3 regions of the Kribbella sp. NPDC056951 genome follow, and region 3 is predicted to be linked to each of the others. Evidence: riboswitches for the same ligand, from Rfam matches in the RefSeq annotation. Region 3 holds a riboswitch; each other region holds the start of a gene.
What was found. A riboswitch is a leader RNA that binds a small molecule or an ion and turns the genes downstream of it on or off. The one in region 3 is predicted to bind ZMP and ZTP.

Region 1 (10,295 bases), 560 kb from region 3:
GATCTGTTCGGTCGGGTTGAACGGTTTCTTGCCGACCGGGATCCCCCGGCTGTCGGTGTACGCGAAATGGCCGTCGACCACGCCCTTGATCCAGGCGCTGGACCCGCCCGGCCACACGTAGCGTGATTCGATCCGCGCGACGTCCTTGCGGGCCCAGTACATCGTCCAGTGCTGGAAGTACATCCTCGTGGGCTGAGTACTCCAGCTGCTGCCGACGAAGGCTTCCACCGCTCGCTTGGACGTGGCTGCCTTGGTCCAGTAGCTGTCCTGAATCATGTAGACCCCGATGCCCTGCTGGCAGACAGCCAGCACCTGGCTGTACGGCCCGGTCGAGCGTTCTGCGCCCTGCACCACCAGGTGGATGAAACTGCTGCCCGGTGCGGCACCCTTCAGTCGCCGGGACCACAGCACGTTCAGCGCGCCGGGGCCACCGCCTGGCACGTGACACGACTCGGCCGCCTCGGCAGCGTCAGCCGCCGACACCGGACCGAGGTCGACATCGTCCGGGAACGGCAAGATGATGGCCGACTGCGGCGGTTTGACGCTGGCTGGGAGCTTGCTCGACTCGACCTTTTGACTCGGCGACGGGCTGGCGGCCGGGTCCTGCTCGGTGCGGGGATGCTGGACGACCGTGATCGTGCCCGCGACGATCGCCGCGACGGCCCCGACAGCGACAAGCGGAGCTGCCCACGCCGGAGTACGCCGTACTGCGGGGCGAGTCTTTTGCATCAGCTGGCGGCGTAGCCGGTCGTGCTGGTCAGGCGACAGCGGCGGGACGGTCGGTGGTTCGAGGTCGGTGCTCATGAGGGCTCCTGGAGGAAGTCACTGGACACAAGGTCGGGGAAGCGCCGGCGCGCACGGTGCAGGCGGGCCTTGACGGTCCCCACCGGTACGCCGAGCGCGTCCGCGGCCTCGGTCTGCGTCAGACCGGCCCACACGACGAGTTCGAGCGTTTCGCGCTCATGCCGGGGGAGCCGGTCGACTGCCCGGCGGATCGCGGACATCCGGCGTTCGTCGTCGAGGCGACGATCCACATCGGCCAGGTGATCGGTCGCTGGTTCAGGAGCCGGCAGGCGGTCGACCAGGTTGCGGATGCGGGCCGCCGTACGGGCGAGTGTCCGGCACTCGTTGCGGGCGACGACCAGCAGCCAGCCGAGCGCACTCGGCACGGCCAACGGGCCTGGGGGATTGCGCTGGAAGCGGCGCCAGGTGTTCAGGAACGTGGACTGGACGACGTCCTCGGCAGTGCTCCAGGAAGCGGTCCGCCGGAACGCGAACGCGTGTACTGCGTCCGCATGCCGGTCGAACAGCTCACCGAGTGCCTGATGATCGCCGGTGCGCAGCCGGTCCCACAGCTCGTGATCCGAGGCCGGTGATGTCACCACGGGCTCCGTCTCGTCGATCAGGATGTTGGTCACACCGGTCTATGACCGGTGGTCCTGCCGATGGTTGCATCGGATCCGGGTCAGGCCAGACTGCGGATGTACGCGCCCAGGAGCGCTGAGGTGTCCGGAACGAAGGTCCACTCGTCCAGACGCCGTACAAGCTCCGCAGGGGTCATCCAGGCGCCCCAGGCGACCTCTTCGGGCTGGTGGACGACCGGACCGTCCCAGACGCACGTGTAGAGGTAGGCGTGGTAGTTGGTGAACTCGTCGGCGTAGTCGCCTTCGGGGAGCTTCGTCAGCTCGGCACCGGTGATCCCCAGCTCCTCGGCCAGTTCACGGACCACGGCGTCGTACGGGTCCTCACCGGCATCGATCACGCCACCGGCCATGAAGTCGTAGCAGGCCGGGTACACGTCCTTGGTCGGCGTCCGCCGGTGCACGTAGATGTCGCCACTGGAGTTGCGGACCAGTACGCCGGTCGCCGAGTGCCGCAGGTTGTCGCGGCGCATCACCGAGCGGGGTACCGACCCGCAGACCACGCCGTCCGCATCGACGAGTGCCACCAGTTCATCCATGCCCGCAGTCTCACACGACGCCTGTGTAGTGCACCTCCTGCTGCCAGTGGTCCCGCGGCTGCTGGTGCAGAGTCCAGTACTCCTCAGCGATGCGGTCCGGGTCGAACGCCGTACCGGGTGCCACCGAGCCGTAGACGGTCACTGAGGCGGCGTGCAGGCCGTCGGCGCCGTAGGTCTGGTCCAGGAGGCTCACCAGTGTCCGGACACCCGCCTTACCGAGTGAGAGGCTCACGTAGTCCGGCTTGGTCTCCGGCATCCCGCCGGTGATCAGAAACGAGCCACCGCCGTTGGCCACCATCGCCGGCGCGACATGTGCCGCGGCTGTGATCGCACCGCCGACGTTGACCGCCCAGGCGTCGTACTGCTCGCGCAGTGTCAGTTCACCGATCCGGTCGGCCGCAATCTTCGCGGCGTTGTAGACCACGACGTCAGGTGTCCCCAGCTCGGCGACAACCTTGTCCAGAGCGCCCCGCAGCGCCGACTCGTCGGTGCAGTCGGCGGCCAGCGTCAGTGTCGCCCCAGCGGCCTCTGGCTGCCGCCGCGCGATCAGTGCGACCGGCCAGCCTTCCCGCGCGAATCGGCGTCCGACTGCCTGGCCGATCCCCGGTCCGGCACCGATCACCACAACTCCCGGCATGTTCGTTCCTCCTGCTGCGTTGGTATCGATCACCGGGACCGTAGGCCGTGACACCGGTGTCAAGGTCAAGAGGCGAGGAGTGGGCATTGCTGATCGGAGAACTGTCGGAGCGCACCGGTGTGAGCCGAAGACTGCTGCGGTACTACGAGCAGCAAGGCCTGCTCGAGCCGGTGCGCCAGACCAACGGATACCGCGAGTACTGCGACCAGGCGCCGAACGTCGTCGGGCACATCCGCAGCCTGCTCGCGGCCGGGCTCCCGACCGCGATGATCGCCGGCGTGCTGAACTGCGTGCAGGGTGATCCGGCCGAGCCGGTGCTGTCAGGCTGCCGGGGCATGGTCGACGGACTGACCGCCGAGCGGGCCCGGGTGGCGGCGGAGATCGAGCGGCTCAGTACGTCGCAGCGGGCGCTCGACGTACTGCTCGAAGCGGCGATCCACGCACCGGAGTGACGCAACGATCGGGACGGAGACCGACTTTGGGCGACCCGACCGCGTAGGCTCGTGATTATGAGTGTGCGGCGGATCATGGGGACCGAGACCGAGTTCGGCATCTCGGTGCCCGGCCAGCCCGGGGCCAACCCGATGCTGACCTCGAGCCAGGTGGTGAACGGCTACGCCCAGACGCAGCCACTGGCGCGCAAGACGCGATGGGACTTCGACGAGGAGCACCCGCTGCGGGACGCGCGCGGCTTCGACCTGAGCCGGGAGGTGGCCGACTCCAGCCAGCTCACCGACGAGGAGACCGGCCTGGCCAACGTGATCCTCACCAACGGCGCCCGGCTGTACGTCGACCACGCCCACCCCGAGTACTCCGCGCCAGAGTGCACCAACCCGCGCGACGTGGTGGTCTGGGACAAGGCCGGTGAGCTCGTCATCATGGAGGGCGCGCGACAGGCCCGGCAGATCCCCGGTGCCCCGCAACTCAACCTGTACAAGAACAACACCGACAACAAAGGCGCGTCGTACGGGTCGCACGAGAACTACCTGATGCGCCGCTCGACGCCGTTCGCCTCGATCGTGCGGCACCTGACGCCGTTCTTCGTCAGTCGCCAGGTCGTCACCGGCGCCGGCCGGGTCGGGATCGGCCAGGACGGCGGCACGAACGGGTTCCAGATTAGTCAGCGGGCCGACTACTTCGAGGTCGAGGTCGGCCTCGAGACGACCCTCAAACGGCCGATCATCAACACCCGCGACGAACCGCACGCGAACCCGGACCGCTACCGCCGGCTGCACGTGATCATCGGCGACGCGAACCTGTCCGAGATCTCGACGTACCTGAAGGTCGGTACGACGTCGCTGGTGCTCGCGATGATCGAGGACGGCTGGCTGACCGACGACCTCGGGGTCGACCGCCCGGTCACCGCGCTGCACGAGATCAGCCACGACCCGACCTGCACACACCTGATGACGCTCAAGGACGGTCGCAAGCTGACCGCCGTACAGCTGCAGACGGAGTACCTGGAACAGGCCCGCAAGTATGTCGAGGACAAGTACGGCGACGACGCGGACCGCCAGACCAAGGACGTGCTGCACCGCTGGGAGTCGGTCCTCGACCAGCTCGCCATCGACCCGATGAAGCTGTCCGACCAGCTCGACTGGGTGGCGAAGTACAAACTGCTGCAGTCCTACCGCGACCGCGACGGCCTGGAGTGGGACGACCCGAAGCTGCACCTGGTCGACCTGCAGTACGCCGACCTTCGTCCGGACAAAGGCCTGTACTACAAACTCGTCAACTCCGGCCGGATGCAGCGGATCGTCACCGACGAGGAGATCCGGATGGCGGTCTCGCACCCGCCGACCGACACCCGCGCCTACTTCCGCGGCCGCTGTATGCAGCAGTACGCGCCGCAGGTCGCGGCCGCCTCCTGGGACTCGGTGATCTTCGATCTGCCCGGCAAGGAGTCGCTCCAGCGGATCCCGACCCTCGACCCGCTGCGCGGTACGAAAGCGCATGTCGGTGCCCTTCTGGACCAGTGCGACACCGCGAGTGACCTGGTTCGCACCATCACTGGGGGTGCCGCCGGGTAGGGTCGCTCTTAGAAGCACGGAGAAGCGGTTGGGCGTCTTCTCCACTGCGGTTCTAGGAGGTGTGTGCGATGGCGAAGGACGGCGGGCAGCAGCACAAGCAGCCGAAGCGTTCGACGACCGAGGAAGAGGTCGAGCAGTCGACCACGTCGGAAGACGTGGCCGAGCGCAAGGAACGGCTCGACGAGGACGTCGACTCGATCCTCGACGAGATCGACGAGGTGCTCGAGGAGAACGCCGAGGAGTTCGTCCGCGGGTTCGTCCAAAAGGGTGGGGAGTGAACCGCTCGATGACATTTGATGCCTCCGGCCGGTTGCCGGAAGCCTTCCTGACCCCAGGTGGCACATCGTTCATGGACTTCCTGGCCGGGCACGCGCCCGACCTGTTGCCCGGACGGCGCAGCCTGGGGCAGGCCGACTTCTCCGACCAGGTCCCGCACGGTACGACGATCGTCGCGGCCACCTTCGCGGGTGGCGTGGTGATGGCCGGCGACCGGCGGGCCACGATGGGCAACATCATCGCCTCGCGGGACATCGAGAAGGTGTTCCCGGCCGATGAGTACTCGGCGGTCGCGTTCGCGGGATCGGCCGGGTTCGGGATCGAGATGGTCCGGCTGTTCCAGGTCGAGCTCGAGCACTACGAGAAACTCGAGGGCACCACGCTCAGCCTGGACGGCAAGTCCAACCGGCTCAGCGCGCTGATCCGGGGCAACCTGGCGATGGCGATGCAGGGTCTGGCCGTGGTTCCGCTGTTCGCGGGCTACGACCACGACCGCAAGGGCGGGCGGATCTTCTCCTACGACGCCACCGGCGGCCGCTACGAGGAGACCCACTTCCACAGCGTCGGCTCGGGCTCGCTGTTCGCCCGGGGCTCGCTGAAGAAGCTCTACCGCGAGGACCTGTCCGCGACCGACTGCGCGATGGTGACGATCCAGTCGCTGATCGACGCCGCCGACGACGACTCGGCCACCGGCGGCCCGGACATGCTGCGGCGGATCTTCCCAGTGGTCGGTGTGGTCACCGCCGACGGCTACCAGCGGTTGCCCGAGGACGAGGTCGCCGCCCTGGTCGACGCGGCCTGGGCGCAGCGCCACGGCCGCCCCGACGGCCCCGCCACGGCGTCCCTGACCTGATCCCATCGACATAGAGGACGACACCTTCGATGAGCACGCCGTTCTACGTCTCACCAGAACAGCTGATGCGCGACCGGGCGGACTTCGCCCGGAAGGGCATCGCCAAGGGCCGCAGCGCGATCGCGCTGCAGTATGCCGACGGCATCCTGTTCGTCGCCGAGAACCGCTCACCCGCACTGCACAAGGTGGCCGAGATCTACGACCGGATGGCGTTCGCCGCGGTCGGCCGCTACAACGAGTTCGAGAACCTGCGGATCGCCGGCGTCCGGCTGGCCGACATGCGCGGCTATTCGTACGACCGGCGCGACGTCACCGGCCGGGCCTTGGCCAACGCGTACGCACAGACCCTCGGCGCGATCTTCTCCTCCGGCGGCGAGAAGCCACTCGAGGTCGAGATCCTGGTCGCCGAGATCGGCACCTCCACGGCCGACGACCAGATCTACCGGCTCACGTACGACGGCTCGATCGCCGACGTACGGGGTTATGCGGTGATGGGCGGCCAGGCCGAGCAGGTCGCCGAGTACGTTGGCGAGCACTACCAGGAGGGAATCTCGCTGGCCGGGGCCCTCCGGTTGGCCGTCGACGCCCTCGGCCACGACAGCAGCGAGCCCCGCGAACTGACGTCGGACCAGCTCGAGGTCGCCGTACTGGACCGGACCCGGACGCAGGTCCGCAAGTTCAAGCGCATCTCCGAGGAGACGCTGGCCCGGATCCTGTCCGAGTCGCACCCCGCCGCGGATATCGAGGCAGCCGTAGTTGAGGACGCGACGCCTTCGGAGCCGACCGAGGAGACCCCCTCGTCACCGGCATCCTCGTCCGCGGCGCCGTCGTCGGCCGACGACGAGGCACCGATCGCTCCGCCCGAGGACCCCGACGACAGCCGCCCCCTGTGACGGACCGAACCACCGACGCAGCCGCCACCTCCTCCGACGTGGCGGCTGCGTCATCCCGGGCCGCCGACCCAGAGCCCTGGGAGCTCCTGGGGGAGAAGGTCGCATACCAGCGCTTCCTGACGGTCAAGGTCCGTCAATACCGCATGCCGAACGGCCACGAGGTCGACTGGGACGTCACAGGCCCGGAGTCCGCGGATGGAGTCGCCCGCGGCATCACCGTGCTGCCCCTGACCCCGGACGGCCGGATCGTGACGATCCGCATGTTCCGTCCAGGCCCGGACAGCGTCGTCACCAACCTGCCAGGCGGCCTGATCGAGCCCGGCGAGGACCCTGCGGTCGGCGGCGCCCGCGAGCTCGAGGAGGAAACGGGCTACACCTGCGAGACCCTCGAGGTCGTCGGCTGGACCTGGGCCGGCACGTCCTCAACCTTCCGCAAGTACGTCGCAATCGCCCGCGGCTGCCGTCCCAACGGCACCCAGCAACTGGATGACGCCGAAGACTGCGTCCCAGTCGAACTGACCGTGGCCGAGTTCCGCGCCGAACTCCGCACCCCCGGCGCCATGACCGGCACCGACGCCGCCTACCTAGCCCTCGACCACGCCGCCCTCCTCTAACCCCTCGCCCGCCGCCGCTACTGATTGACGAGGGCAACGATGAGAAGCGAGAAGACGACCGCGAAGGCCAGCCACCAGAATCCGTCGATCACCTTGGCCCGCGGGGACTTCGGCTGCTTCACCGGATAAACCTGCTCGGCCGGTGGTACGCCCGGATGCGGATCGGCGCCGTACCGGTTCAGGCCGGGCGTCCCGGCGCTCGTGAGGTGGACGAACAGCACCGCGCTGCCGACGACCGGCACGAACGACATCAGCAACCACCAGCCCGAGTGATCAGTGTCGTGCAACCGCCGAATCGCCGCGAGTACGGCGACGACCTGGTGAGCGACAAGACCGAGCCCACCGATTGCCCATCCCACTCGCTGCTCCGCGGACAACCCCAACGCCCGGTCGACCAGAATGGGGGCCAGCAACACCACCCAGCCCGCGAGCCAGACAAGCCAGTACTCACGCCGTAGCCCGCGCCCACGAGGATCGAACACCGCCCTGACGACCGACACCGAGACCCTCCTCTCTTCTCGGTGCCAGTGTGTGAGACCGGAGGAGGATCGGCAGGCTGTGACCGCTTGATGCCAACGCGTCCCCTCTGCGAAGCGCTCATTTGACGAGCGGTAGCGAGGCGGGGCCGGTGCGGGGGAGAAGGTAAGCTGGAGGCGGGTCGTGACTGGCGTTGAGGTGGGGTACCACCGGGGAGCGGCTTGCCGGTGGATCCGGCGGTGGTAGCCGCGCGCCTGGGCATTTGAGTTGACGCCCAGAGGAGTGCGCCCATGACCGCCGAACTGATGATCGGGACCGAGCTCGCCGCCGAGATGGTGACGAACGCCGCCGCCCGCGCTGAGAAATTGCGCGAATCCACCGGAGTCCAGCCATGCCTGGCGACCGTGCTGGTCGGTGACGATCCCGCTTCCGCGACCTACGTGCGGATGAAGCAGAACCGCAGCAAGAAGGCCGGGATCGGTTCGCGCAGCGTCGTACTGCCGGCCGCGACCACCACCGACGAGTTGGTCGCCGAGCTCACCAACCTCTCGAACGACCCCGAGGTGCACGGCATCCTCCTGCAGCACCCGGTCCCCAGCCACATCGACGAGCGCGCCGCGTTCGAGGCGATCAACCCCGCCAAGGACGTCGACGGCGTCACCATGCACGCGTTCGCGGCGATGGCGTTCGGTGAGCCCGGGTTCCGGTCGTGTACGCCGGGCGGGATCATGCGGCTGCTCGAGGCGTACGACGTACCGATCCGCGGCGCGCACGCGGTCGTCATCGGCCGCAGCCCGATCCTCGGTAAGCCGGCGGGAATGTTGCTACTGGCATCGGATGCGACCGTCACCTACACGCACTCGCGGACCACGAACCTCCCCGAGATCGTCCGTACGGCGGACATCGTGGTCGCTGCGGTCGGCAAGGCGAACTTTGTCCGCGGCGACTGGTTGAAGCCGGGGGCGGTCGTGGTCGATGCCGGATACAACGAAGGCAATGTCGGTGACGTTCACTTCGAGGAGGCGAGCGAGGTGGCGCGCCTGATCACGCCGGTTCCGGGCGGTGTCGGGCCGATGACGATCGCGCTGCTGCTGGAGCAGACGGTCGACGCCGCGGAGGCCCAATCCGAGACGGCTGTCCACCCTGTGGCCGGCCTGGCCTAGGCTGTAGACGTTGTGAACTGACGAGGAGGCGTGACGTGGCGGTGCGGGCGATCCGGGGAGCCACCCAGCTGGACGTGGACGAGCGCGAGCACCTGCTCGAGCGGTCCGCCGAGCTGGTGAAGGCGGTCCTGGAGGCGAACGATCTGGACAGCGCGGATCTGATCAGCATCCTGTTCACCGTCACGCCTGACCTGCATGCGGAGTTCCCGGCCGTGGCCGGTCGGCAGATCGGGCTGACCGACGTACCGCTGATGTGCATGCAGGAGATCGACGTACCGCATGCGCTGCCGCGGGTGGTCCGGATGATGGTGCACACCGAGACCGAGCGCTCCCGCGACAAGATCCAGCACGTCTACCTGCACGGTGCGTCGGCGCTCCGTCCCGACCTGACAGGCGCCCAGTGACCGAACTTCGTGGCCCGGTCCGCATCGTCGGTGCGGGCCTGATCGGTACGTCGATCGGTCTCGCCCTGGCCCGGTTGGGTGTCGTGGTCGAGCTCGTCGACGCGAACCCCGACAACGCGCTGATGGCCGAGCGCATCGGCGCGGGATCACGGCTGGTGCAGATCGAACCGCAGCTGGTCGTGGTCGCCGTACCGCCGGACCACGTCGGGGCGGTGATCGCCGAGCAGCTCGCGCAGACCGACGCGGTCGTCACCGACGCGGCGAGCGTGAAGTCCAAGCCACTGACGGATGCCCGGCTCCTGTCCGCAGACCTGAGCCGGTACGTCGGCAGTCACCCGATGGCAGGTTCGGAGCGCAACGGCCCGTTGGCAGCGCGCGCGGATCTGTTCGACGGCGCGACCTGGGCGATCACCCCGCACGAGACGAGTTCGCCCGAGGCGGTCGAGCTCGTGCATTGCCTGGCTGAGGCCTGTGGCGCACGCACGGTCGAGCTGTCCGTCGAGGACCACGACCTCGCGGTTGCGCGGGTCTCGCACCTGCCGCAACTGATGTCGTCCCTGGCCGCCGGCACCCTCGTCGACGCACCGAACTCACACCTGCAACTGTCCGGCCAAGGCGTCCGCGACGTCACCCGCATCGCCGCCGGCGACCCAGGCCTGTGGACCCAGATCGTCTCCGCCAACTCCGCCGCCCTGACCGGCCTGCTCGAGCAGATCCGCGACGAACTCGATCGCGTCCTAGTTGCCCTAGGCAAAGAAGAGGCCGGCGACGAACTCACCTCGGTACTCGCCCGCGGCGTCTCCGGAGCCGTCCGCGTCCCCGGCAAGCACGGCACCCCGCACATCGAGCTGGTCAGCGTCCTCGTCACCATCCCCGACCGCCCCGGCCAGCTGGCCCGCCTCTTCAACGACGCCGCCGCCTCCGGCGCCAACGTCGAAGACCTCCGCATCGACCACAGCCCCGGCCGCCCCGTCGGTGAAGTCGAACT
Region 2 (10,295 bases), on a different contig from region 3:
CTCGATGGCGCGGTTGACATCACCGTCCGCAGCACCGGCAGCGATCGGGACGGTGCCCCAGAAGCCGACGTTCACGTACGTCGCGCCGGGCGCCAGCGGATAGAGCGGCCAGGACGCGGTTCCGCGCAACCGCAGCGGGCACAGCCACACCGGCCGCATCCCGACCTCACTGTCGAACCACCGCAGGAACTCGGCCAGCCGCGCCACCGGAATCTCCACATCCTGTACGACGCGCTCGCGCGGCGCGTGACCGCGGCGCTGACCGATCCGGGCAGCGAGGTGATGACGGTTCTCGAAACCGACGAGTTTGTGGAACACGTCGCTGCGCCGCCACCTCCGCGGCCACAACCGCCGTACCCATGGCTTCTGTGCACCGAACGCGGCGGAGCACCAGAACCAGTCGGTGTCCCACCGCCACAGGTAGTCGTGAGCGGTGAGGCAGTCGGTCTGGCGCTGCTGGATGGAGCGGTAGTAGATCTGCTGACCGGTGTAGTCGCTCGCCCGCACCGCGGCGTCGCTGTTGCGCCCGAGCGTCAGGTAGGCCTCGGACGGGCTGAACGCGACCCCGTCGACGAAGTGCACCGGTTCACCGTCATACGTGCCAGAGGCAACGATTTCGTCGATCGCCGGGGCCAGGTCGTCCAACGACACGCGGACGTGGCGCAGGGCGACGTACGGGGAGATGCGGTCGAGTGAAATGCGCAGCCGGGTCGCATAGCCGAGTGTGCCGTAGGAGTTCGGGAACATCCGGAAGAGGTCGTCACCAGGCCGTGCCGTCACGATCTCGCCGGCGCCGGTCAGGATGTCCAGCTCCAGCACGGATTCGTGCGGCAGTCCGGCGCGGAACGACGAGGACTCGATACCGAGCCCGGTCACCGCGCCACCCAGCGTGATCGTCTTGAGCTGCGGGACCACCATCGGCGTCAGCCCGTGCGGCAGGGTCGCTGCGACCAGGTCCTCGTAGGTGCACATGCCCTGTACGTCGGCTGTCCGCGCGACCGGATCGACGCTGAGCACCCCGGTCAGCCCGGAGACGTCCAGGCCGGGCGCAGCGAGCTCGGTGCGCGGCCGGAACAGGTTCGAGCTGCGTTTGGCCAGCCGCACGGGTTCGCCGACCGGGATGCGCTGGTACGACGCGCGGAGCCGGTCTACCGCCTGATCGTGCGCGAGCGTTGCAGCCGCATCCGATGTCGAGGGCACCTAATCAGAGTACGACGGCGGTTCGGGAGCACGCATGGGTCTTCTGTCACGCCTGCTCGCGCGGATTGTCCGTGGCGGCGAGTAGGTTTTCCTCATGGGTGATCTGGTGAGGGCGTGGCTTCCGTGGGAGGACTCCGAGCGGGTCCTCGGCGGGGTGCCGGACGGGGTGTCGGCGCAGACGGAGCCGGAGGGGACCGAGTTCTTCGTGCCGGGGTACATGGTCGGGGTGGATCTGCCCGCCGCCTTCGCCGCGATGCCGGATCTGAAGGTGGTTCAGCTGCAGACCGCGGGATACGAGGCCGTCGTACCGCATCTGCCGGAGGGCGTCACCTTGTGCAACGCACGCGGGGTCCACGACGCGTCGACGGCCGAATTGGCGGTCGGGCTGATCCTGGCGTCGTACCGGCGGTTGCCGCGGGCGGTGCGCAACCAGGAGCTCGGTGTGTGGCCGACCGACTACGTGGACATGGACGACTCGCTTGCGGATCGGACCGTGCTGATCGTGGGGTACGGGTCGATCGGTGAGGCGCTGGAGCGGCGGCTGGCCGGGTTCGAGTGTGAGGTGATCCGCGTGGCGAGGCGGCCGCGGGACGGTGTTCACCCGACGACCGACCTCCCGGAGTTGCTGCCGCAGGCGGACGTCGTCGTACCGCTGACTCCGGCGACCGACGAGACACGCGGCATGGTCGACGCGAAGTTCCTTGCCCGGCTCAAGGACGGCGCACTGCTCGTGAACGTGGCTCGCGGGGTCATCGTCGACACCAGTGCGCTCGTGGCTGAGCTCGGTACGGGGCGCATCTCGGCCGCGCTCGACGTCACCGATCCCGAGCCGTTGCCGTCAGGTCATCCGCTGTGGTCTGCTCCAAATGTGCTGATCAACCCGCATCGCGGGGGTGCCTCGACGGCGTTCGAGCCGCGGGTCGCCCGGTTGGTGCGGGCGCAGCTGGAGCGTTTCGCGCAGGGGGAAGCACTCATCAATGTGGTGGCGGGGCCGCCACGCTAGTTCGTCGATCCACAGGAGGACAACGATGTCCGAGACCGTACTGCTGATCGGGACCAAGAAGGGGCTCTGGATCGGCCGCAGCGACGCTGCGCGCCGGGAGTGGAGGCTCGACGGTCCCGCGTTCGAGATGCAGGGCGTGTACGCCGTGGGCATCGACACGCGCGGTGAGCAGCCGCGACTCTTCGTCGGCGGGACCAGTGAGCACTGGGGACCGGCGGTGTTCCACTCCGATGATCTCGGGAAGACGTGGGACGAGCCGGCGGAGGGCTCGATCGGGTTCCCGGCCGGGACCGATGCGTCGCTGGAGCGCGTGTGGCAGATCCAGCCGGCGCCGGCTGCCCAGCCGGGTGTTGTGTACGCCGGGAGTCAGCCGTCGGCGCTGTGGAAGTCGACCGACGGGGGAGTGACGTTCGAGCTCGTCCGCGGCCTGTGGGACCACCCGCATCGCGAGCAATGGGGCGCAGGGTTCGGCGGTCAGGCCGTGCACACCGTGCTGCCGCACGCGACCGACCCTGCGCGGATCAGCGTCGCGATGTCGACCGGTGGTGTCTACCAGACGACTGACGGTGGGGAGTCGTGGTCCCCGGCCAACCACGGGATCAAGGCGTACTTCCTGCCCGACCCGGATCCCGAGTTCGGTCAGTGTGTGCACAAGCTGGCGGCGCATCCCGACGTACCGGAGCGGATGTTCGCGCAGAACCACCATGGTGTGTACCGGTCCGACGACGGTGGCGAGATCTGGAAGAGCATCGCCGATGGATTGCCGTCGGACTTCGGCTTCCCGATCGCCGTGCACCCGCATGAGCCCGACACCGTGTACGTCTTCCCGTTGGTGGCCGACGGCAACCGAATCCCCACTGATGCCACTTGTCGCGTCTACCGCTCTCGCGACGCCGGTGCGACCTGGGAGCCGCTGACCAACGGCCTGCCCGAGGTCTCCTACGTCCCCGTCCTCCGCGACGCGCTCACCACCGACGCCGCCGAATCGGCCGGTGTCTACGTAGGCACCCGCGACGGCTGCGTCTACGCCAGCGCCGACGCAGGCGACACCTGGACCGAGGTCGCCAGCCACCTCCCCGACGTACTCACCCTGCGCGCCGCGGTGATCTGACGTGATCACCCTCAAGCTCCCACCCGTGCTCCGCCCCTTCGCGGGCGGAGCCGAGCAGGTCGAAGTCGAAGCCACCACCGTCCGCGCCGCCCTAGCAGCCACCGACCCACCACTCCGCCGCCGCCTCACCGACGACCAAGGAGCAGTCCGCCGCCACGTCAACATCTACCTGGGCCCCGACAACATCCGAGACCTAGCCGGCCCCGACACCCCCCTCACCGACGGCGCCGAACTCCTAATCCTCCCCAGCGTCGCCGGCGGCTAGCGCGGTCAGGTTGGGGGGTGGTGGGTGCCGGTGCGGTCGGTCCAGCCGGTGGTGTCGGATTCGGCGCCTACCTCGGAGACGGCCCAGACGATGTTGCGGATGCCGGGGCGGTCGACGGCGCCTTGGTCGAGCATCGCTTGGTGGTATTGGCGGGCGTTCGTCTCGTCCGCGTAGACCTGGATCATGTGGCCGTCGCGGGTCCAGGTGCCGTGCACGAAGCCGGGCAGGGGGATCTTGCTCGAGGCCATCAGTGACAGTTGGTCGCGGAGACTCTCGATGAGGTCGGGGTCGATGTCCCACACGCCGATGACTGCCCACATGGTGAGCAGTATGTGCGGGACGGGTTGGTGGCGGAAGAGCCGGTTGTAGCGTCCGGGAAGTGAAGGGCGACGTGATCGTGGTGAGTGGGCCTCCGGGAGCCGGTAAGTCGACGGTGGCGAGGTTGGTTGCCTCGGATGCTGAGCGGGCGACTGTGCATCTGGTGACCGACCAGTTCTACGAGGCGATCCGGACTGGGTTCATCCCGCCGTACCTGCCGGATGCGTCGAGGCAGAACGATGTGGTGGTGGATGCGTACGTGGCCGCGGCTGCGACGTATGCACGCGGTGGGTACGACGTCGTGGTCGACGGTGTTGTTGGACCGCATTACGTGCCTCCGTTTCGGGCGGCTGCGGAGGCCGACGGTCTGACCTTGTCCTACGTCGCACTGCGGCCTGCACTTGAGACAACCATCGCCCGAGCGCAGAACCGCGGTCCCGAGTCACTGCGTGACGAAGGCGCTCTCACTCACATGTACGGCGTCTTTGCCGACCTAGGCGCGCTGGAGCGCCACGCCCTCGACACGACCGGCCAGTCGGCGGCCGCCACGGCGGAGGCTGTTCGGATGGGGGTCGCCGCCGGGAGGTACCGCCTGAGCTAGTGGCGGAAGAGGCGGAGGTTGGTGGGGGACCAGGTGATGCCGAACCGAGCGCAGGCGGCGGCTATCTGGTCCGAGCGGATGGACCCGGCGGGTTCGGCGATGTGGGTGACGCCGAAGCGGGCTGCCTCTTCGACGTTGTCGGGGAAGGGGAGTGCGCCGTCGGAGACCATCGACACGCCGGTGAGCGGCTCAAGCGAGTGGCGGGACCACCACTCGGCCGCTTTCGCGCCGGCTAGGCGGGTGCAGTCGACGCGGGACTGTTGGCCGGCGCCGATGCCGATCGCCATACCGTCCTTCAGGAGAGCGACGGTGTTGGACTGCGTGTAGCGGACGACGATCAGGCCGAGCATCAGATCCCGTGCGGCGGCGTCACCCACCTCGGCCGACAGCAGGTCTCGAGTGATCGGTACGTCGTCCCGCTCCTGGCTGAGGCGGAGACCGTACAGCTCACGCACCTCCTCGCGCGGTGGCTCGAACGACGGATCCGCCTCCAGCACCAAGTACGTGCCCCGCTTCTTCGCGGCCAGCACCTCAACCACACCAGGCGCGTACCCAGGCGCGATGATCCCGTCACTCACGACCCGACGCAGCACGTCAGCCAGCTCAGCGTCGACCACCTGCGAGACCGCCACGAAATCGCCGTACGACGACTTGGGGTCGGCGTCCCGTGCGCGCCGGTACGCGTCAGCAACCGACGTACCGAGCGCAGCGCCAGCCGGGGACACATGCTTGTACGACGCCGCTGCAGGTACCCCAAAAACAAGAGCGGCCTCCCGGACGAGCTGCCAGCCGGTCAGCGCGTCGAGGACATTGATGTACGACGGATTGCCCGCCACGACGGTGAATGGTGCGGCCGAGCCGACGACCGTCATCGACGCGGCCTGATGTGGATTCATCCCATAACGCATGCGCGACCTCCGGGAGGAGGCGCCCAGGCGGACGACGCCACGTAGCTGTTCGCTCCCCGGTGGTGATCCACCCTCGCCAGTCGCGGTAGGGCACAGGGTATTGCAGGAAAGTGCAATCCTTGTCCACAGAGGTCCGAGGAGTCTTACCATCCGCGAATGGGGTTCTTCTCGCGGAAAGGTGTCGATCTGGCCGGGCTGAGGCTGGATCAGGCCTGGGTGGACGACGACCTCGACGCGGCGTACGCGGCGGTTCGGCGAGGGGATTTGTCGACTGGGCTGGCCCTGCTGAAGGTGACGCCGGCTAATACGAATCTGCGGTCGATCCGGGCTACTGGGCTGGCGAAGGCGGCGGTTGGGCGGAGCGAACAGCTGGAGATGCGGCTCGAGGCTTACCCGAAGGATCCGGATCTCTTGTTGTGGTTCGGGCAGACGCTGGTGTTCGAGGCGTGGTCGGTGCGGACCGGGCAGCGGGCGAAGGATGTGTCGGCGCAGCGGTTTGCGACGTTCCACGACATTTTGCGTACGGCGGCCGAGGTGCTCCAAGGGGCGATCGTGGCGGCTGCGGATGACGCGGTGCCGTGGGAGGTCCTGCAGTGGGCGGCACTCGGGTTACAGGCGGAGCCGGAGGACAAGGCCGAGATCTTCCACGCCGCGCTGATCCGGCACCCGGGGAGCTACGCGGCGCATACCGGTCGGGTTCAGGTGCTGGCGAAGAAGTGGTCCGGGCTGGAGCTGGCTGAGCTGGTTGATTTCGGGGACGCGGTGGTGGGGCGGGCGCGGCCGGGCAGTGTGCTGTGCAGTATCGCGGCCCACGTGTTCAACGAGGTCTGGCTGGAGGTCGCGTCGGACAAGGACCCGCCGCGCGTCCAGCGCCTGAAGCGGTACGCGCGCGAGGTCTCCGGTCGCCGACCGGACCTGACCGCAGCCCGCGACAAGTGGTGGAACGACGCCCGTACGCCGGATCCCGCGGATGTATCCGCGCATGGCGCGATGGCGTTCGCGCTCAAGTGGGCGGGCGCGAAGTCCGAGGCGATGGATCACGCGTGCCGCACCGAAGGCCGGATCGAGAGCGTGCCGTGGTCCTACGTCGGCGGCGTCCCCGGCTTCGCCGAAGCCCTCGCCAAACGGATGGACTAGCCCTTCTCGGCGCGGAAAACCATCAGCCGAGAGTCCACAGAGAACGGCTCACCCTGCCAACCGGCAGTCACCTGCACTGCGAATCCGGCTGCGTCCAACGCGTCGCTGATCTCCGCGAGCGAGCGGAAGTACAGCTCGTTGCGGTAGACGTCGTCGCGGCCGTCGTCGTACCGGTTGTGGGCATCGAAGACGACGCGGCCGTCGGCGACCTCGATCAGGTCGAGCCATTCGGTGAGGTGGCCGATCGGGGTGTCGCGTTCCCCGTACGTCGCCTCGCGCGTCCACGACTCCCACGCCCGCGCCACCGGGTTCCGCGACTCGAAGGCCAGTACGCCGCCGTCGCGGAGCGCTCCAGCTAAGGCAGTCAGGGCAGCGGGTAGGTCGGGGATGTGCATGACCGTGTTCCCGGTGCACACCACGAGGTCGACGTCCGCGGTCGGCGAGATCACGCTGGCGTCGCCGGTGAGCCAGGTGACGGAGCTCGGCGTACGGCGGGCGTAGTTCAGCATCGTCGGGCTGGGATCGATACCGATCACCTCCCGGCCGGGCGTCGCCAGTGAGCGCGTCAGCAGGCCGGTACCGCAGCCGAGGTCGACGATCTTCCGGGCATCGAGGGAGTCGGCGAGAGCGCGGAAGTACGCGTGATCGTCGCCGTCGGGATTGTCGAGGTCGTAGAGCTCGACCAGCTTCTCGTCACCGTAGGGATCCACAGCGCGAACGCTAGAGAGCCCAGGACGGTGGGGCAATGTGTTTAGAGTGAGCCCATGGTCGATGTGAAGCCCCGCAGCCGCACAGTCACCGACGGTCTGGAAGCGACCGCGAGCCGAGGAATGCTCAGAGCGGTCGGGATGGGTGACGACGACTGGGTGAAACCGCAGGTCGGGGTGGCGTCCAGCTGGAACGAGATCACCCCGTGCAACCTCTCGCTGGACCGGCTCGCGAAGGCGGTCAAGGAGGGCGTGCACGCGGCCGGTGGGTACCCGCTGGAGTTCGGCACGATCAGCGTCTCCGACGGCATCTCGATGGGCCATGTCGGGATGCACTACTCACTTGTCAGCCGCGAGATCATCGCCGACTCGGTGGAGACCGTGATGGAGGCCGAGCGCCTCGACGGTTCGGTCCTGCTGGCCGGTTGCGACAAATCCCTGCCCGGCATGCTGATGGCCGCGGCGCGTCTCGATCTGGCGAGCGTCTTCCTGTACGCCGGTTCGATCATGCCCGGCCGCCTTGGCGACAAGGACGTGACGATCATCGACGCGTTCGAAGCCGTCGGTGCGTGTGTTCGCGGCCTGATCACTCGCGAGGAGGTCGACGCCGTCGAGCGCGCGATCTGTCCGGGCGAGGGTGCATGCGGCGGGATGTACACGGCCAACACGATGGCCGCCTCTGCCGAAGCTCTCGGTATGTCGTTGCCCGGATCAGCAGCGCCGCCCGCTGTGGACCGCCGTCGGGACGGGTACGCGCGGAAGTCCGGCGAAGCGGTCGTCGGCCTTCTGCAGAAGGGGATCACGGCGCGCCAGATCCTCACCAAGGAAGCGTTCGAGAACGCGATCGCCGTGGTGATGGCGCTCGGTGGCTCGACGAACGCCGTACTGCATCTGCTCGCGATCGCCCGCGAGGCCGAGGTCGAGTTGACCCTGGCCGACTTCAACCGGGTGGGCGAGAAGGTCCCGCATCTGGGTGACCTGAAGCCGTTCGGCCGGTACGTGATGACGGACGTGGACCGCGTCGGCGGTATCCCGGTGATCATGCGGGCGTTGCTCGATGCCGGTCTGCTGCACGGCGACTGCCTGACCGTGACCGGCAAGACGATGGCCGAGAACCTCGTCGACATCGCCCCGCCGGATGTCGACGGCGCGATCATTCGTGCGCTCGACAAGCCGATCCACCCCACCGGCGGCATCACGATCCTGCACGGCACGCTCGCTCCGGAAGGTGCGGTCGTGAAGAGCGCTGGCTTCGACTCCGACGTGTTCGAAGGGACAGCGCGCGTGTTCGACGGCGAGCGGGCGGCGATGGACGCCGTACCGGAGCTGAACCCGGGCGACGTCGTCGTGATCCGCTACGAAGGCCCGAAGGGCGGCCCCGGGATGCGCGAGATGCTCGCGGTCACCGGCGCGATCAAGGGCGCCGGCCTCGGCAAGGACGTGCTCCTGCTCACCGACGGACGCTTCTCCGGCGGTACGACGGGCCTCTGCGTCGGCCACGTCGCCCCGGAAGCCGTCGACGGCGGCCCGATCGCCTTCGTCCGCGACGGCGACCGCATCACCCTCGACGTCGCCAACCGCACCCTCGAACTCCACGTCGACCCCGAAGAGCTCACCCGCCGTACCGAAGGCTGGACGCCCAAGCAGCCCGCCATCACCAAAGGCGTCCTCGGCAAATACACCCGCCTCGTCCGCTCCGCCTCCGAAGGCGCCGTCTGCATCTGACCCGCCCCCGTCTGATGGGTAGGCCAGGCAGATGGTGGGTTGGCCCACCGGTAGGAGCCTGGCCAACCCACCATCCGATGGGTCTACCCACCAGATGGGAATCGACCGGAAGGCGCCAGGGGGTGGGATGGGCGTCTCGGATGGTGGGACGGGGTGGGCTCGAACTTGACCCCGGTGTGGTTCGCGGGCGAATAATGCCTACATGCGATCGATTCTCCTCGTACTTGTGCGGCGCGCCGACTGACGCGACCACTGAGTCGAGCGCGCCCCTTCAGCCAACCCGGCCGAGGGGGTTTTTTGTTGCACGGGCGACTATCTGAGACCCAGCGGAAGCCCCGCAACGGCCACCAGCGAAGATGAATCGATCGCCACAAGCCAAGCAAGGCACACGTGATCAGGATTGAGGGAAGGCACTCATGAGCGAGCAGCTGACCGGGGCACAGGCTCTGATCCGCGCACTGGAACATGCCGGAGTGGACACCGTGTTCGGCATCCCGGGCGGCGCGATCCTCCCGGCGTACGACCCGATGCTCGACTCGACCCAGATCCGGCACATCCTGGTACGCCACGAGCAGGGCGCCGGGCACGCGGCCCAGGGGTACGCGGCGGCTTCCGGCAAGGTGGGGGTCTGTATGGCGACCTCCGGCCCGGGGGCGACCAACCTGGTGACGCCGATCGCGGACGCGTACATGGACTCGGTCCCGCTGGTCGCGATCACCGGTCAGGTGGCGAGCGCGGCGATCGGGACGGACGCCTTCCAGGAGGCGGACATCCGCGGCATCACGATGCCGATCACCAAGCACAACTTCCTGGTCAACGACCCGAACGACATCGCCACCACGATCGCCGAGGCGTTCCACATCGCCTCCACCGGCCGGCCCGGCCCGGTGCTGGTCGACGTGACCAAGGACGCGATGCAGGCGAAGGTCGACTTCCACTGGCCGACCGAGCTGTCGCTGCCCGGGTACCGTCCGGTGACCCGCCCGCACCCCAAGCAGGTGCGTGAGGCGGCCCGGCTGATCACCGCCGCGGAGAAGCCGGTTCTGTACGTCGGTGGTGGTGTGATCCGCGCGCAGGCCGAGGCGGAGCTGAAGGACCTTGCCGAGCTGCTCGGCATTCCCGTGGTCACCACGCTGATGGCCCGGGGCGCGCTGCCCGACACGCACGAGCTGCACTTCGGGATGCCGGGGATGCACGGCTCGGTCTCCGCGGTCGGTGCACTGCAGCGTTCGGACCTGCTGATCACGCTCGGCGCGCGGTTCGACGACCGGGTGACCGGCAAGCTGGATTCGTTCGCCCCGGAGGCGAAGGTCATCCACG
Region 3 (10,295 bases):
CCGGCCTGGTCCGGATCGGAGCGGTGGCGGGATCGGAGGAAGCGCTCTCTCACGCGCTCCCGGCGAACCAGAATCCACCGGTTCTGCGCACCCACGACCGCTACGGGAACCGGGTCGACGAGGTCGACTTCCACCCGTCGTGGCACTGGCTGATGGAGAAGGCCGTCGGCTTCGGACTGCAGGCCGCGCCGTGGACGAGTTCCGGGCCCGCGCCGCATCTGACGCGCGCGGCGGGGTTCTACGTCTGGTCGCAGGTCGAGCCGGGGCACGGCTGCCCGATCTCGATGACGTACGCCGCGGTCCCTGCGCTGCGGGCGGACGAGCGGCTCGCGGCCGAGTGGATTCCGCGACTGGCTTCGACCGAGTACGACGTACGACGGTTGCCCGGGGCAGCCAAGCGCGGCGCGCTGGCCGGGATGGGGATGACCGAGAAGCAGGGTGGTTCCGATGTGCGGGCCAACCTGACGACCGCGATTCCTGCTGGTGGAGACGGTGAGTACCTGCTCGACGGGCACAAGTGGTTCTGTTCGGCGCCGCAGGTCGATGTGTTCCTCGTGCTGGCTCAGGCGCCGGACGGGCTGAGCTGTTTCGTCGTCCCCCGGGTGCTTGCTGACGGCAACCGGAACACGTTCGCGCTGCAACGCCTAAAGGACAAACTCGGCAACCGCTCGAACGCCTCCAGCGAAGTCGAATTCCACAGCACCGTCGGCTACCGCCTGGGCGACGAAGGCGCCGGCGTCCGCACCATCATCGAAATGGTCGCCGCCACCCGCCTCGACTGCGTCCTAGGCTCCGCCGCCCTCCAACGCCGAGCCCTCGTCGAAGCCACCTGGCACACCCACCACCGCTCTGCCTTCGGCAGCCTCCTGTCCGACAAACCCGCCATGCTCAACGTCCTAGCCGACCTAGCCCTAGAGAGCGAGGCAGCAACCGCTCTCTCGATGCGGCTCGCCGCGGCGGTCGACTCTTCGGTTGGCGGCGACCAGCAGGCGACCGCCTTCCGAAGGATCGGGCTGCCTCTGGCGAAGTTTTGGGTTTGTAAGCGGACTTCGTTTGTGGTGGCGGAGGCGTTGGAGTGTTTGGGCGGGAACGGGTTTGTGGAGGAGTCGGGGTTGCCGCTGCTCTTCCGGGAGTCGCCTTTGAACTCGATCTGGGAGGGGTCGGGGAATGTGAATGCGCTGGATGTACTGCGGGCGCTTCGGCGGCCGGAGTCGTTGGAGGCTTGGCTGGTGGAGGTGGGGGCGGCACAGGGGGCCGACAGCCGGCTGGATGCGGCGGTGAACGACGTACTGCAGGCGTTGGCGGATGTTGAGGGGGCCGAGGCGGGGGCGCGCAGGTTGGCGGCTCGGATGGCTTTGTGTCTGCAGGGGTCGTTGCTGGTGCGGTACTCGACGCCGGCGGTGGCGGACGCGTTTGTGGCGTCGCGGCTGGCTGGGGACTGGGGTGGCGTGTTCGGGACGTTGCCACGCACGACACCCTTCCGGGAGATCGTCGAGCGCACGATAGGGTGAGCTGGTCGCGACTGGCGCGCTGAGGTGGAGTACCACCGGGGAGCGAAAAGCGTTGGCACCGTGCGCCTGGGTGCCTCGAACCACTGCAACCTGCAGGAGACAACGATGACTCAACCCTTCGACGCTGCCAAGGCATCGGCCGCCTACCGCAACGCGCTCGAGGTGATCGCCTCCGTCGAGCCGACGATCGCCGGTGCGATCAAGGCCGAGCTGGCCGACCAGCGCTCCTCGCTGAAGCTGATCGCGAGTGAGAACTACGCCTCCCCCGCCACTCTGCTGACGATGGGTAACTGGCTCTCGGACAAGTACGCCGAGGGCACCGTCGGGCACCGCTTCTACGCCGGTTGCCAGAACGTCGACACCGTCGAGCAGACCGCGGCCGACCACGCGCGTGAGCTGTTCGGCGCGCCGCACGCCTACGTTCAGCCGCATTCCGGGATCGACGCCAACCTGGTCGCCTTCTGGGCGATCCTGGCGCAGCGGATCGAGTCCCCGGCGCTGGCCGAGGTCGGTGCGAAGCACGTCAACGACCTGTCCGACGAGGACTGGGACAAGCTCCGCAAGGCGCTCGGCGACCAGAAGATGCTCGGCATGTCGCTGGACGCCGGCGGTCACCTGACCCACGGCTTCCGCCCGAACATCTCCGGCAAGATGTTCAACCAGCACTCCTACGGCACCGACCCGGAGACCGGCCTGCTGGACTACGACGAGGTCGCGCGCAAGGCCCGTGAGTTCAAGCCGCTCATCCTGATCGCGGGCTACTCGGCGTACCCGCGCAAGGTGAACTTCGCCAAGATGCGTGAGATCGCCGACGAGGTCGGCGCAACCCTGATGGTCGACATGGCGCACTTCGCCGGTCTGGTCGCGGGCAAGGTCTTCACCGGCGATTTCGACCCGGTACCGCACGCGCACGTCACCACGACGACCACGCACAAGTCGCTGCGCGGCCCGCGTGGCGGCATGGTGCTGTGCCAGCCCGAGTACGCCGAGTCGGTCGACCGCGGCTGCCCGATGGTGCTCGGTGGTCCGCTCAGCCAGACGATGGCCGCCAAGGCGGTCGCGCTGGCCGAGGCCCGCCAGCCGGAGTTCCAGACCTACGCGCAGGCCGTCGCCGACAACGCCGTCACCCTCGCCGAGGGTCTGATGAAGCGCGGCGTCAAGCTCGTCACCGACGGTACCGAGAACCACCTGGTCCTGCTGGACGTATCGTCGTACGGCATCACCGGCCGGCAGGCCGAGTCGGCGCTGCTCGACGCGGGCATCGTCACCAACCGCAACGCGGTCCCCCGCGACCCGAACGGCGCCTGGTACACCTCGGGTGTCCGGATCGGTACGCCGGCGCTGACCACGCGCGGGTTCGGCGCTGACGAGTTCGACCGCGTGGCCGAGCTGATCGTCGACGTACTGTCGTCGACCACGCCCACCACGACGGCGGCCGGTGCACCCTCGAAGGCCAAGTACGTGCTGGCCGACGGGGTCGCCGACAAGACCCGCGCAGCCTCGGCGGAGATCCTCGACAAGCACCCGCTGTACCCGGGTCTCGAGCTCAGCTGACAAACAATCAGAAACTTCTGATTAATGTAAGGTTCAATCATGGCGCCCACCCCGGATGAAGTCAGTCAGTACGTCGAACGCTTCGCCGGGGTGATGGCCAACAGTGGGGTGCCGACGATGTCGGCCCGGGTGATGGGCCGGATGCTCGTCAGCCCGAACGGAACGATGACCGCGGCTGAGCTGGCCGAGACGTTGCAGATCAGCCAGCCTGCGGTGTCCGGCGCGGTCCGGCAGCTGATCCAGATGTCGTTCATCTCCCGGGAGCGGATGCCGGGTTCCCGCAAGGATCACTACCGGATTCGCGAGGATGTATTCGCCGCGATTCTCGAACGCCGCAATCAGGCCCTGACCGAATGGGCGGCCAGCAGCGCGTACGGCGCGGCTCTCTTCGGCGCCGACACCACCGTCGGCCGTCGGCTGTCCGAGGCGGCCGAGTTCTTCACGTTCGTGCACGGTGATCTCGAGCAGACGATGAAGGACTGGCGAGCCAAAAACCCAGGCTAGGCGACGATTCCGGGCCTTGGCAGCTCGACCAGCAGGCGCTTCGCCACCGCGAGCGCGGTCGCATCATCGCCGTACGGCGTGACCACTTGCGCGCCGACGGGGAGTCCGTCGAGCAGTCCGACCGGCACGCTGACGGCTGGGTGGCCGGTAACGTTGAACGCCCAGCACGGGTCGCCGACGATGATGTTCTCGTCGTACTGATCGTAGCCGTGGGCAACAGTCAGCGTGGTCGGGGTGACGAGCGCGTCGACGACGTTGAACAGATCAGCCAGCGCGGTGTGGTTGTGATCCCGTACGGCGCGTGCTCGTTGCACGTCCGCAGCCGCGACACCTCGTCCCGCATCCAGCGCGGATAGCACCTGCCAGGCATCGTCGGTGGGCAGCAACTTCAGCGGTACGTCGATCACGTCGACGACCGACAGGCGGTTGCGAATCAGCTGGTCAACGGCCGGATCCGCGGCGTACTGGCTGAGTGTCGGCAGATAGGCCACCCGCCAGGGGCCCTCGGCAAGTATCGGCACCGGCCAGTGCGGTAGCGCCGTTGGATCCAGCCGATGCGGTCCACTCACGACACTCGTCGCGAGCATCACGTCACCGAGGTTCGCACCGATCACGCCGGCCGTGGTGAGCCCACCGAGCCCTCGGCCGACTGCTCGCGGGACCCTGCCGTAGGTGCCTTTGAACCCCACCAAACCGCAGAACGACGCCGGAATCCTGAGGGACCCTCCACTGTCGCCACCAGTCGCCAGCGGTACGACGCCCGCCGCAACCGCCGCCGCTCCCCCGGCCGTAGACCCACCCGGCGACCGCTTCACATCCCAAGGGTTCCGCGTGTACTCGCGCCCGTTCCACCCATACGTCTGCGACCCAGGTCCCGGCCGCGCCCGCGTCGCCGTCCCGATCGGAATCGCGCCGGCCGCCAACAGTCGCTCCAGAATCGGCGACTCCGGCGGCGTCCGAGCCTTCACCAGAAACGGCACCCCCGCCAACAGGCCCGCCGGATCCACCTCCCGAGCCAGCCGCAACGCCGTACCGGCATCCAACTCTTCCAGGAAATGCAGCACCGAATCCAACCGCCGAGCCGCATCCACTGCTTCCTCGACCACCGCGAGAGGCGACAACTCCCCCGCCCGAACCCCAGCCGCAATCGCCCCCGCACTCAGCACCGCTGCAGCCTAACTGTTTCGGTTATGAGCACACCGAGGTGAGGTGTTCGAGGAGGAGGGTGGTGGTGGCTTCGGCGGCTTCGGTTGGAATGTTGTGGCCGATACCGGCGAGGATCTCGAGGCGGTAGTGACCGGTGACCCAGTTCTTGGTCGCGTGGACGCCCGAGGGTGCGACTGCCGGGTCTTTCGTGCTGGCGATGAACAGCGTCGGGATCGTGATCTTCTGCTCGTAGCCGGTGAAGTCGTTGGCCCGGTACCAGTTGAGCGCTGCGGTCAGCGCACCTGGCTGCGAGAACCTCTCGAGGTACTTCGCGGGCAGCGTGGGCGGCCCGCCGGCGAGAATGACGTTCTCGGGAATCGGAGCCGGTTGCCGGAAGAAGTTCATGTACTTGGAGGCCTCTTGCTGAACCGGATCGGTCCGCAGCGCCTCGGCAAAGGCACCGAGATGCGGCACGGATACCGCCGTCAGCGACCGCACGCGCCGGGAGTGCTTCGCCGCAGCGACCCACGCGACCGCGGCACCCCAGTCATGTCCGACCAGGTCGAACCGGCCCCAGCCCAGGGAGTCGGCGATCGCACGAACGTCCGCGACCGGGTGATCCAGGTGGTAGTCCGCGACGCTGGTCGGCCGCACGCCCGGCGAGTAGCCGCGCTGGTCGGGCGCTACCGCCCGATAGCCGGCCGCGGCCAGCCCGAGCAACTGGTGCTCCCAGTCGAGGCCGATCGCCGGAAAGCCGTGCAGTAACAGCACCTTTCGGCCGTGCCGCGGACCCGCGGCGACGGCGTCGAAGGTCCCAGCGCGGGTACGGATCCGCAGTGGTGTGAGGTCTGGCGAACCGGAGGCTCGCGCCGTGCTTGAGACACCGAGAGTCGTCAGACCGGTAGCGGCAGCGAGCATCATGAAGGCTCTGCGAGAGTGCGAAGTCGGCATGCCGCGAGTCTGGTCCGTCGGACGGCAGACAGACCACCAACCTGCCCCCACCTTCCTGGTGGGTCCAGGTCCACTGACGGCACCTAGTCGACGATGGTGTGGCCGGCGGCTTGGAGGGTTGCGATGGCTGCGTCGAGGTCCGCTTCGGCTACCAGGACGAGGTCGGCTTGATAGGTGGAGGCCGCGCAGACCGAGAGGCCGGCAGCGGCTAAGGGATGGACGATCGCGGCGAGCATGCCTGGCTGGTCCAGGGCGTGCGGTTCGTTGTTGTAGAAGGCTCGCCAGGGCTCGGCTCCGCCCTCGGTCTCACAGATGACCGTCGTACCAGCGGGCGTTCGGGACATCGCCCACCAGTCGCCCGCAGGGACAGCCGGTACGCCGTCGGTGACGTGGGTGATGGTGAAGCGCGGCCGGAGGAGGGTCAGGGTTTGGGCTTGCATAGGCTCAGTCTCCGCCGACCGCGGGTCCAACAAAGTTAGCGGGTGAGGGCGTAGACGGCGATGGCGGCGAAGTCGTCGGCGGGTTCGGAGGCTTGCCAGGAGCGGACGTCGTCGACATAGCGTGAGCCGCGGCCGGTGAACTCGGCGTACTGGTCGACGCCGTTCGCCGGGCAGGCGTTCATGCCGTCGAGGTGATCGCCGAGGCCTTCCTCGAACAGGTCGGCGGAGTTCGGGCCGTTGACGACGGCGCCGACCACCTGGCGGCCGAGGATGTTGCCGATCTGGTGATGCGGGCACTGGCCGGCGTTCGAGCCGACGCCGACCATGAACGACACGCCCCACGCGTTGGCGCCGAAGGCCCAGTCGATTTGCTGAGCACCGAAGGTGTCGTACCGACGGTCGCCGGTCACCTGCCGATACAGCCGTGCAGTCGCCGCCAACCCAAAGGTGTGCGGTACGGCGTCGAAATTGTCGTACTGCGCGCCCGCCCGGAACGGGTCCTGAGCGGCGCGCGTGGTCCCGATCGCCAACTGAGCCCGCAAGTCAGCACTCAGCTTGGCCACCAGTGCACGGTCGGATCGCGCCGCGCGGATGAGATCCGCGTGCGCGAGCGCACTCACGTCGTACAGGTTGAGCGTGTCGCCGCCCGCCTCGTGCTCCAGATACTGGCCGGCCCAGTACGACGCCTGTCGCACCCAACCGGCGGCCCGGCGATCGCCCAGCCGGTGAGCCGCCAACGCCAGCTCAGCCGCACCCAGCTCGAGGTCGTCGCGCCAGGCGGATTCGGGGTAGAACGCAAACGGCAACGACGTCACCAGCTGACCGACATTAGTGGTCTTGGCCTGGGCGAAGATCTGCGCAGCCGTCTCCAGGTGCTTGCGCGCCAGGCGACGGTCGGTCCGCGCCTCGACCTGTGCCGCCAAAGCAAACGCGGCCGCCGTGCGACCGGCCAGGTTCGGGCTGATCAGCTGCCCAGGGGCCGCCGCGCGGAACACCGGCCGGTTGCGCAAGTGACGTTCGGCAGGTGAAGTCAGGTGGTCGTCCGCCTCGGGCAGCCGCCAGATGTCGTGGTCACCGATGAATGTGCCCTCGGCGTTGCCGGTGCCGACACCGACCTGGATGTAGAGCGTCTTCGACTTCTCATCCCACATCTTGTCGAGCCACTTCAGCCCGTGGCGAGCCTCGTTCGTCACCTTGCGATCCGGCCGCCGCGCGTCCCGGGCCGATGCCCACAGCAACGAGTCCGAGTACGCCGCGATGTGCGTGAACTTGAGGTAGTCGCCCGCGTCGTACCAGCCACCCTCGACATCAACCGGACCAGCAACCCGCTGCAGCTCACCCACCGTCTGATCGGTGTCCGGATTCACGAACGTCGGCGTTTCGTAGACCTGCGCCGCCCGATCCGTCAGGTGTGCGGGCTTGCGCCCGAGAGACCCCGGTACGACGTTCGCCCCGTCCCGCTGCTCGGTGAAGAAGTTCACCGCCTTGTCCTTCGCCGACGTCGCCAGCGCATCCCCGTCGGCCCGCACGACGAACGCGGGCGACGACGCGACCCCAGGCACCTCGACCCGATAGGTCCCCGGCACCCACAGCCGGGTCAGGTCCACCTGCGAGACGTGCTGGTACTTCGCGTTCCACTCCCCCAGCTCGGCGCCAACCTTGCCGGTCAGCACCCGACGACCCCGGCTGTCGACGACCGAGAAGGACTTCCCGGTCACCGCGCCCTCGCTCAGCACGTACGCCGACTTTCCGTCGAAGGCGCCGTACCCGAGCTGATTGACCCGAACCGCGCCCCCGGTCGCGGCCTCGACCGGGCCGACCAAGCCCAGCACCAAGCCGCCCGCCACCACAACCGATCCCACCCGGCGTATCGCCTTCACAACAGCCTCCTCCATCAACAGTTAGGAAAGTTTCCTGTTGATCCGAGGAAATGTACAGAGGTCAGGGCTGCGCCGGGACCCCCTGGGCGAAGACGTACACCGGTTCCGCCTCGGGTTCGGTCGACGGGTTGTCGACGTACTCCTCGAGGACCTCCTGGATCCGCTCGCGCAGCTCGGTCAGCCGCTCGGGCGTGAGCCGCAACCAGACATCGATGGACAGCTCCGCCTCGCCCCACGCCGCGCCGTACTCCGGGCGCTTGGCGACCCAGTCGCGGATCTTGCCGGCGCGGTACGTGACGTTGCTCTCCTCGGCCACCCCGCCGATCAGCTCCGCGCCCGGCTCGTCGTCACCAACGCGCCAGGAGTACGACGACCAGGCGCTCTTCCACCACCGTTCGCGCCGGTCCTTGGCCAGCTCGGGGACCTCCTCGATCACCCCCGCGGTGGCAAGCACCTTCAGGTGGTGGCTGATGTTCCCGACCATCTCCCCTGTCCGCGCAGCGAGCACCGACACGGTGGACGGTCCGTCGACTGCGAGGATGTCCAGCAGCCGGCGTCGTAGCGGGTGATCCACGGCCTGCACTCGGGAGGCTCCGGGTGAACGGGTCTTTTTCGGCGACATGAGTCCATGGTAATTAGACAAGATATCTTGTACAAGCTTCATTGCTCAGCGTGTTTCAGGCGGGAATCAAAACACACCAGACTGGTCGGGATAGCCACATCGTGAGATCGCGTCTCGCGATGCAGGATTGGGAGTTGATTTGTCAGCCGTTCACGCTGACTCTTGTTGACATGCTCGCTGCCCGCTCAACTCACCTCGTAGGTCGGATTCATGTCGACCTCGGGCGGATGCGCAGCGCCATCTGTCGTCCTTCGATGCTCTGACAGCCACCCCGCTCGAAACATCAGCTGGGTGCGCACCGCGCAGACCAGGTCGAATCGACGACGCTTCGAGCTAGGCCCCCGCGGACGCACCTGTCTCTAGGACAAGGACACCGTTCCGGATGACTGGCGTCTCCTCACCGCAGGCCGGTACCACCCGCAAGCCCGCCCGCCCCCGTAAGGGCAAGGGTGAGGGTCAGTGGGCGCTCGGCTACCGTGAACCCCTGAACAAGAACGAAGAGAACAAGAAGAACGACGACGGCCTGAACGTCCGGGCCCGGATCGAGAACGTCTACGCGCACCGCGGGTTCGACTCGATCGACCCGGCGGACCTGCGCGGCCGCTTCCGCTGGTGGGGCCTCTACACCCAGCGCAAGCCCGGGATCGACGGCGGTAAGACGGCGACCCTGGAGCCCGAAGAGCTGGACGACAAGTACTTCATGCTCCGGGTCCGGATCGAGGGCGGCCAGCTCTCCACCGAGCAGCTCCGCGTGATCGCCGAGATCTCCACGACCTACGCCCGCGACACCGCCGACATCACCGATCGGCAGAACATCCAGCTGCACTGGATCCGGGTCGAGGACATCCCCGCGATCTGGAACAAGCTGGAGGCCGTCGGCCTCTACACGACCGAGGCCTGCGGTGACGTGCCCCGGGTGATCATCTCCAGCCCGGTCGCCGGGATCGCGGCCGACGAGATCATCGACCCGACGCCGGCCATCGACGACATCGTCGAGAAATACATCGGTACGACGGAGTTCTCGAACCTGCCGCGGAAGTTCAAGACCGCGATGACCGGGCACCCGTCGCACGACGTCGTACCGGAGGTGAACGACATCGCGTTCGTCGGCGTCGTGCACCCCGAGCACGGCCCGGGTTTCGACGTCTGGGTCGGCGGCGGTCTGTCGACCAACCCGATGCTCGCCCAGCGTCTCGGCGCCTGGGTTCCGCTCGACGAGGTGCACGAGGCCTGGTGGGGTATCTGCAGCATCTACCGCGACTACGGCTACCGCCGGCTGCGGACCCGCGCCCGGATCAAGTTCCTCGTCGCCGACTGGGGTATCGAGAAGTTCCGTGAGGTGCTCGAGGAGAAGTACCTCAAGCGGAAGCTGATCGACGGCCCGGCGCCGGAGATCCCCGCTGTGCAGGGTGACCACGTCGGCGTCCACAAGCAGAAGGACGGCAAGTACTTCGTCGGTGTCGCGCCGGTCGTCGGTCGCGTGTCCGGCGAGAAGCTCGCCAAGGTCGCGGACGTCGTCGCGGCGCACGGCTCGGACCGGATCCGGACCACCGCCCAGCAGAAGCTGATCGTGCTCGACGTCGAGGAGTCGAAGGTCGAGTCGCTCGTCACCGAGCTGGCGGCTCTCGGCTTCCAGGCGCGGCCGTCGGCCTGGCGGCGGAACACGATGGCCTGCACCGGGATCGAG

Region 1: linked by a shared signal. The riboswitch ahead of ACFTSF_RS10580 (bifunctional 5,10-methylenetetrahydrofolate dehydrogenase/5,10-methenyltetrahydrofolate cyclohydrolase) and the one ahead of ACFTSF_RS07915 (glycine hydroxymethyltransferase) in region 3 are both predicted to bind ZMP and ZTP.
Region 2: linked by a shared signal. The riboswitch ahead of ACFTSF_RS24410 (5-aminoimidazole-4-carboxamide ribonucleotide transformylase) and the one ahead of ACFTSF_RS07915 (glycine hydroxymethyltransferase) in region 3 are both predicted to bind ZMP and ZTP.

Annotation. Positions count from the first base shown of each region.
Region 1 covers NZ_JBHUQZ010000002.1:638,000-648,294, reverse strand. The annotation lists gene ACFTSF_RS10635 (hypothetical protein) at 1-804, opposite strand, end outside; gene ACFTSF_RS10630 (RNA polymerase sigma factor) at 801-1,418, opposite strand; gene ACFTSF_RS10625 (NUDIX hydrolase) at 1,466-1,960, opposite strand; gene ACFTSF_RS10620 (SDR family NAD(P)-dependent oxidoreductase) at 1,971-2,597, opposite strand; gene ACFTSF_RS10615 (MerR family transcriptional regulator) at 2,684-3,049, shown strand; gene dop (depupylase/deamidase Dop) at 3,107-4,627, shown strand; gene ACFTSF_RS10605 (ubiquitin-like protein Pup) at 4,696-4,905, shown strand; gene prcB (proteasome subunit beta) at 4,914-5,756, shown strand; gene prcA (proteasome subunit alpha) at 5,786-6,649, shown strand; gene ACFTSF_RS10590 (NUDIX hydrolase) at 6,646-7,263, shown strand; gene ACFTSF_RS10585 (DUF805 domain-containing protein) at 7,281-7,763, opposite strand; ZMP/ZTP riboswitch at 7,914-8,007, shown strand; gene ACFTSF_RS10580 (bifunctional 5,10-methylenetetrahydrofolate dehydrogenase/5,10-methenyltetrahydrofolate cyclohydrolase) at 8,031-8,903, shown strand; gene aroH (chorismate mutase) at 8,939-9,307, shown strand; gene ACFTSF_RS10570 (prephenate dehydrogenase) at 9,304-10,295, shown strand, end outside.
Region 2 covers NZ_JBHUQZ010000006.1:228,386-238,680, reverse strand. The annotation lists gene ACFTSF_RS24440 (FAD-binding oxidoreductase) at 1-1,200, opposite strand, end outside; gene ACFTSF_RS24435 (2-hydroxyacid dehydrogenase) at 1,295-2,203, shown strand; gene ACFTSF_RS24430 (exo-alpha-sialidase) at 2,229-3,314, shown strand; gene ACFTSF_RS24425 (MoaD/ThiS family protein) at 3,316-3,579, shown strand; gene ACFTSF_RS24420 (hypothetical protein) at 3,585-3,899, opposite strand; gene ACFTSF_RS24415 (AAA family ATPase) at 3,959-4,498, shown strand; gene ACFTSF_RS24410 (5-aminoimidazole-4-carboxamide ribonucleotide transformylase) at 4,495-5,433, opposite strand; ZMP/ZTP riboswitch at 5,421-5,500, opposite strand; gene ACFTSF_RS24405 (hypothetical protein) at 5,563-6,543, shown strand; gene ACFTSF_RS24400 (class I SAM-dependent methyltransferase) at 6,540-7,253, opposite strand; gene ilvD (dihydroxy-acid dehydratase) at 7,308-8,975, shown strand; gene ACFTSF_RS24390 (acetolactate synthase large subunit) at 9,392-10,295, shown strand, end outside.
Region 3 covers NZ_JBHUQZ010000002.1:73,659-83,953, reverse strand. The annotation lists gene ACFTSF_RS07920 (acyl-CoA dehydrogenase family protein) at 1-1,511, shown strand, start outside; ZMP/ZTP riboswitch at 1,509-1,590, shown strand; gene ACFTSF_RS07915 (glycine hydroxymethyltransferase) at 1,617-3,065, shown strand; gene ACFTSF_RS07910 (MarR family transcriptional regulator) at 3,105-3,569, shown strand; gene ACFTSF_RS07905 (amidase) at 3,566-4,735, opposite strand; gene ACFTSF_RS07900 (alpha/beta fold hydrolase) at 4,758-5,666, opposite strand; gene ACFTSF_RS07895 (ACT domain-containing protein) at 5,750-6,106, opposite strand; gene ACFTSF_RS07890 (glycoside hydrolase family 9 protein) at 6,142-7,986, opposite strand; gene ACFTSF_RS07885 (winged helix-turn-helix domain-containing protein) at 8,048-8,608, opposite strand; gene ACFTSF_RS07880 (nitrite/sulfite reductase) at 8,991-10,295, shown strand, end outside.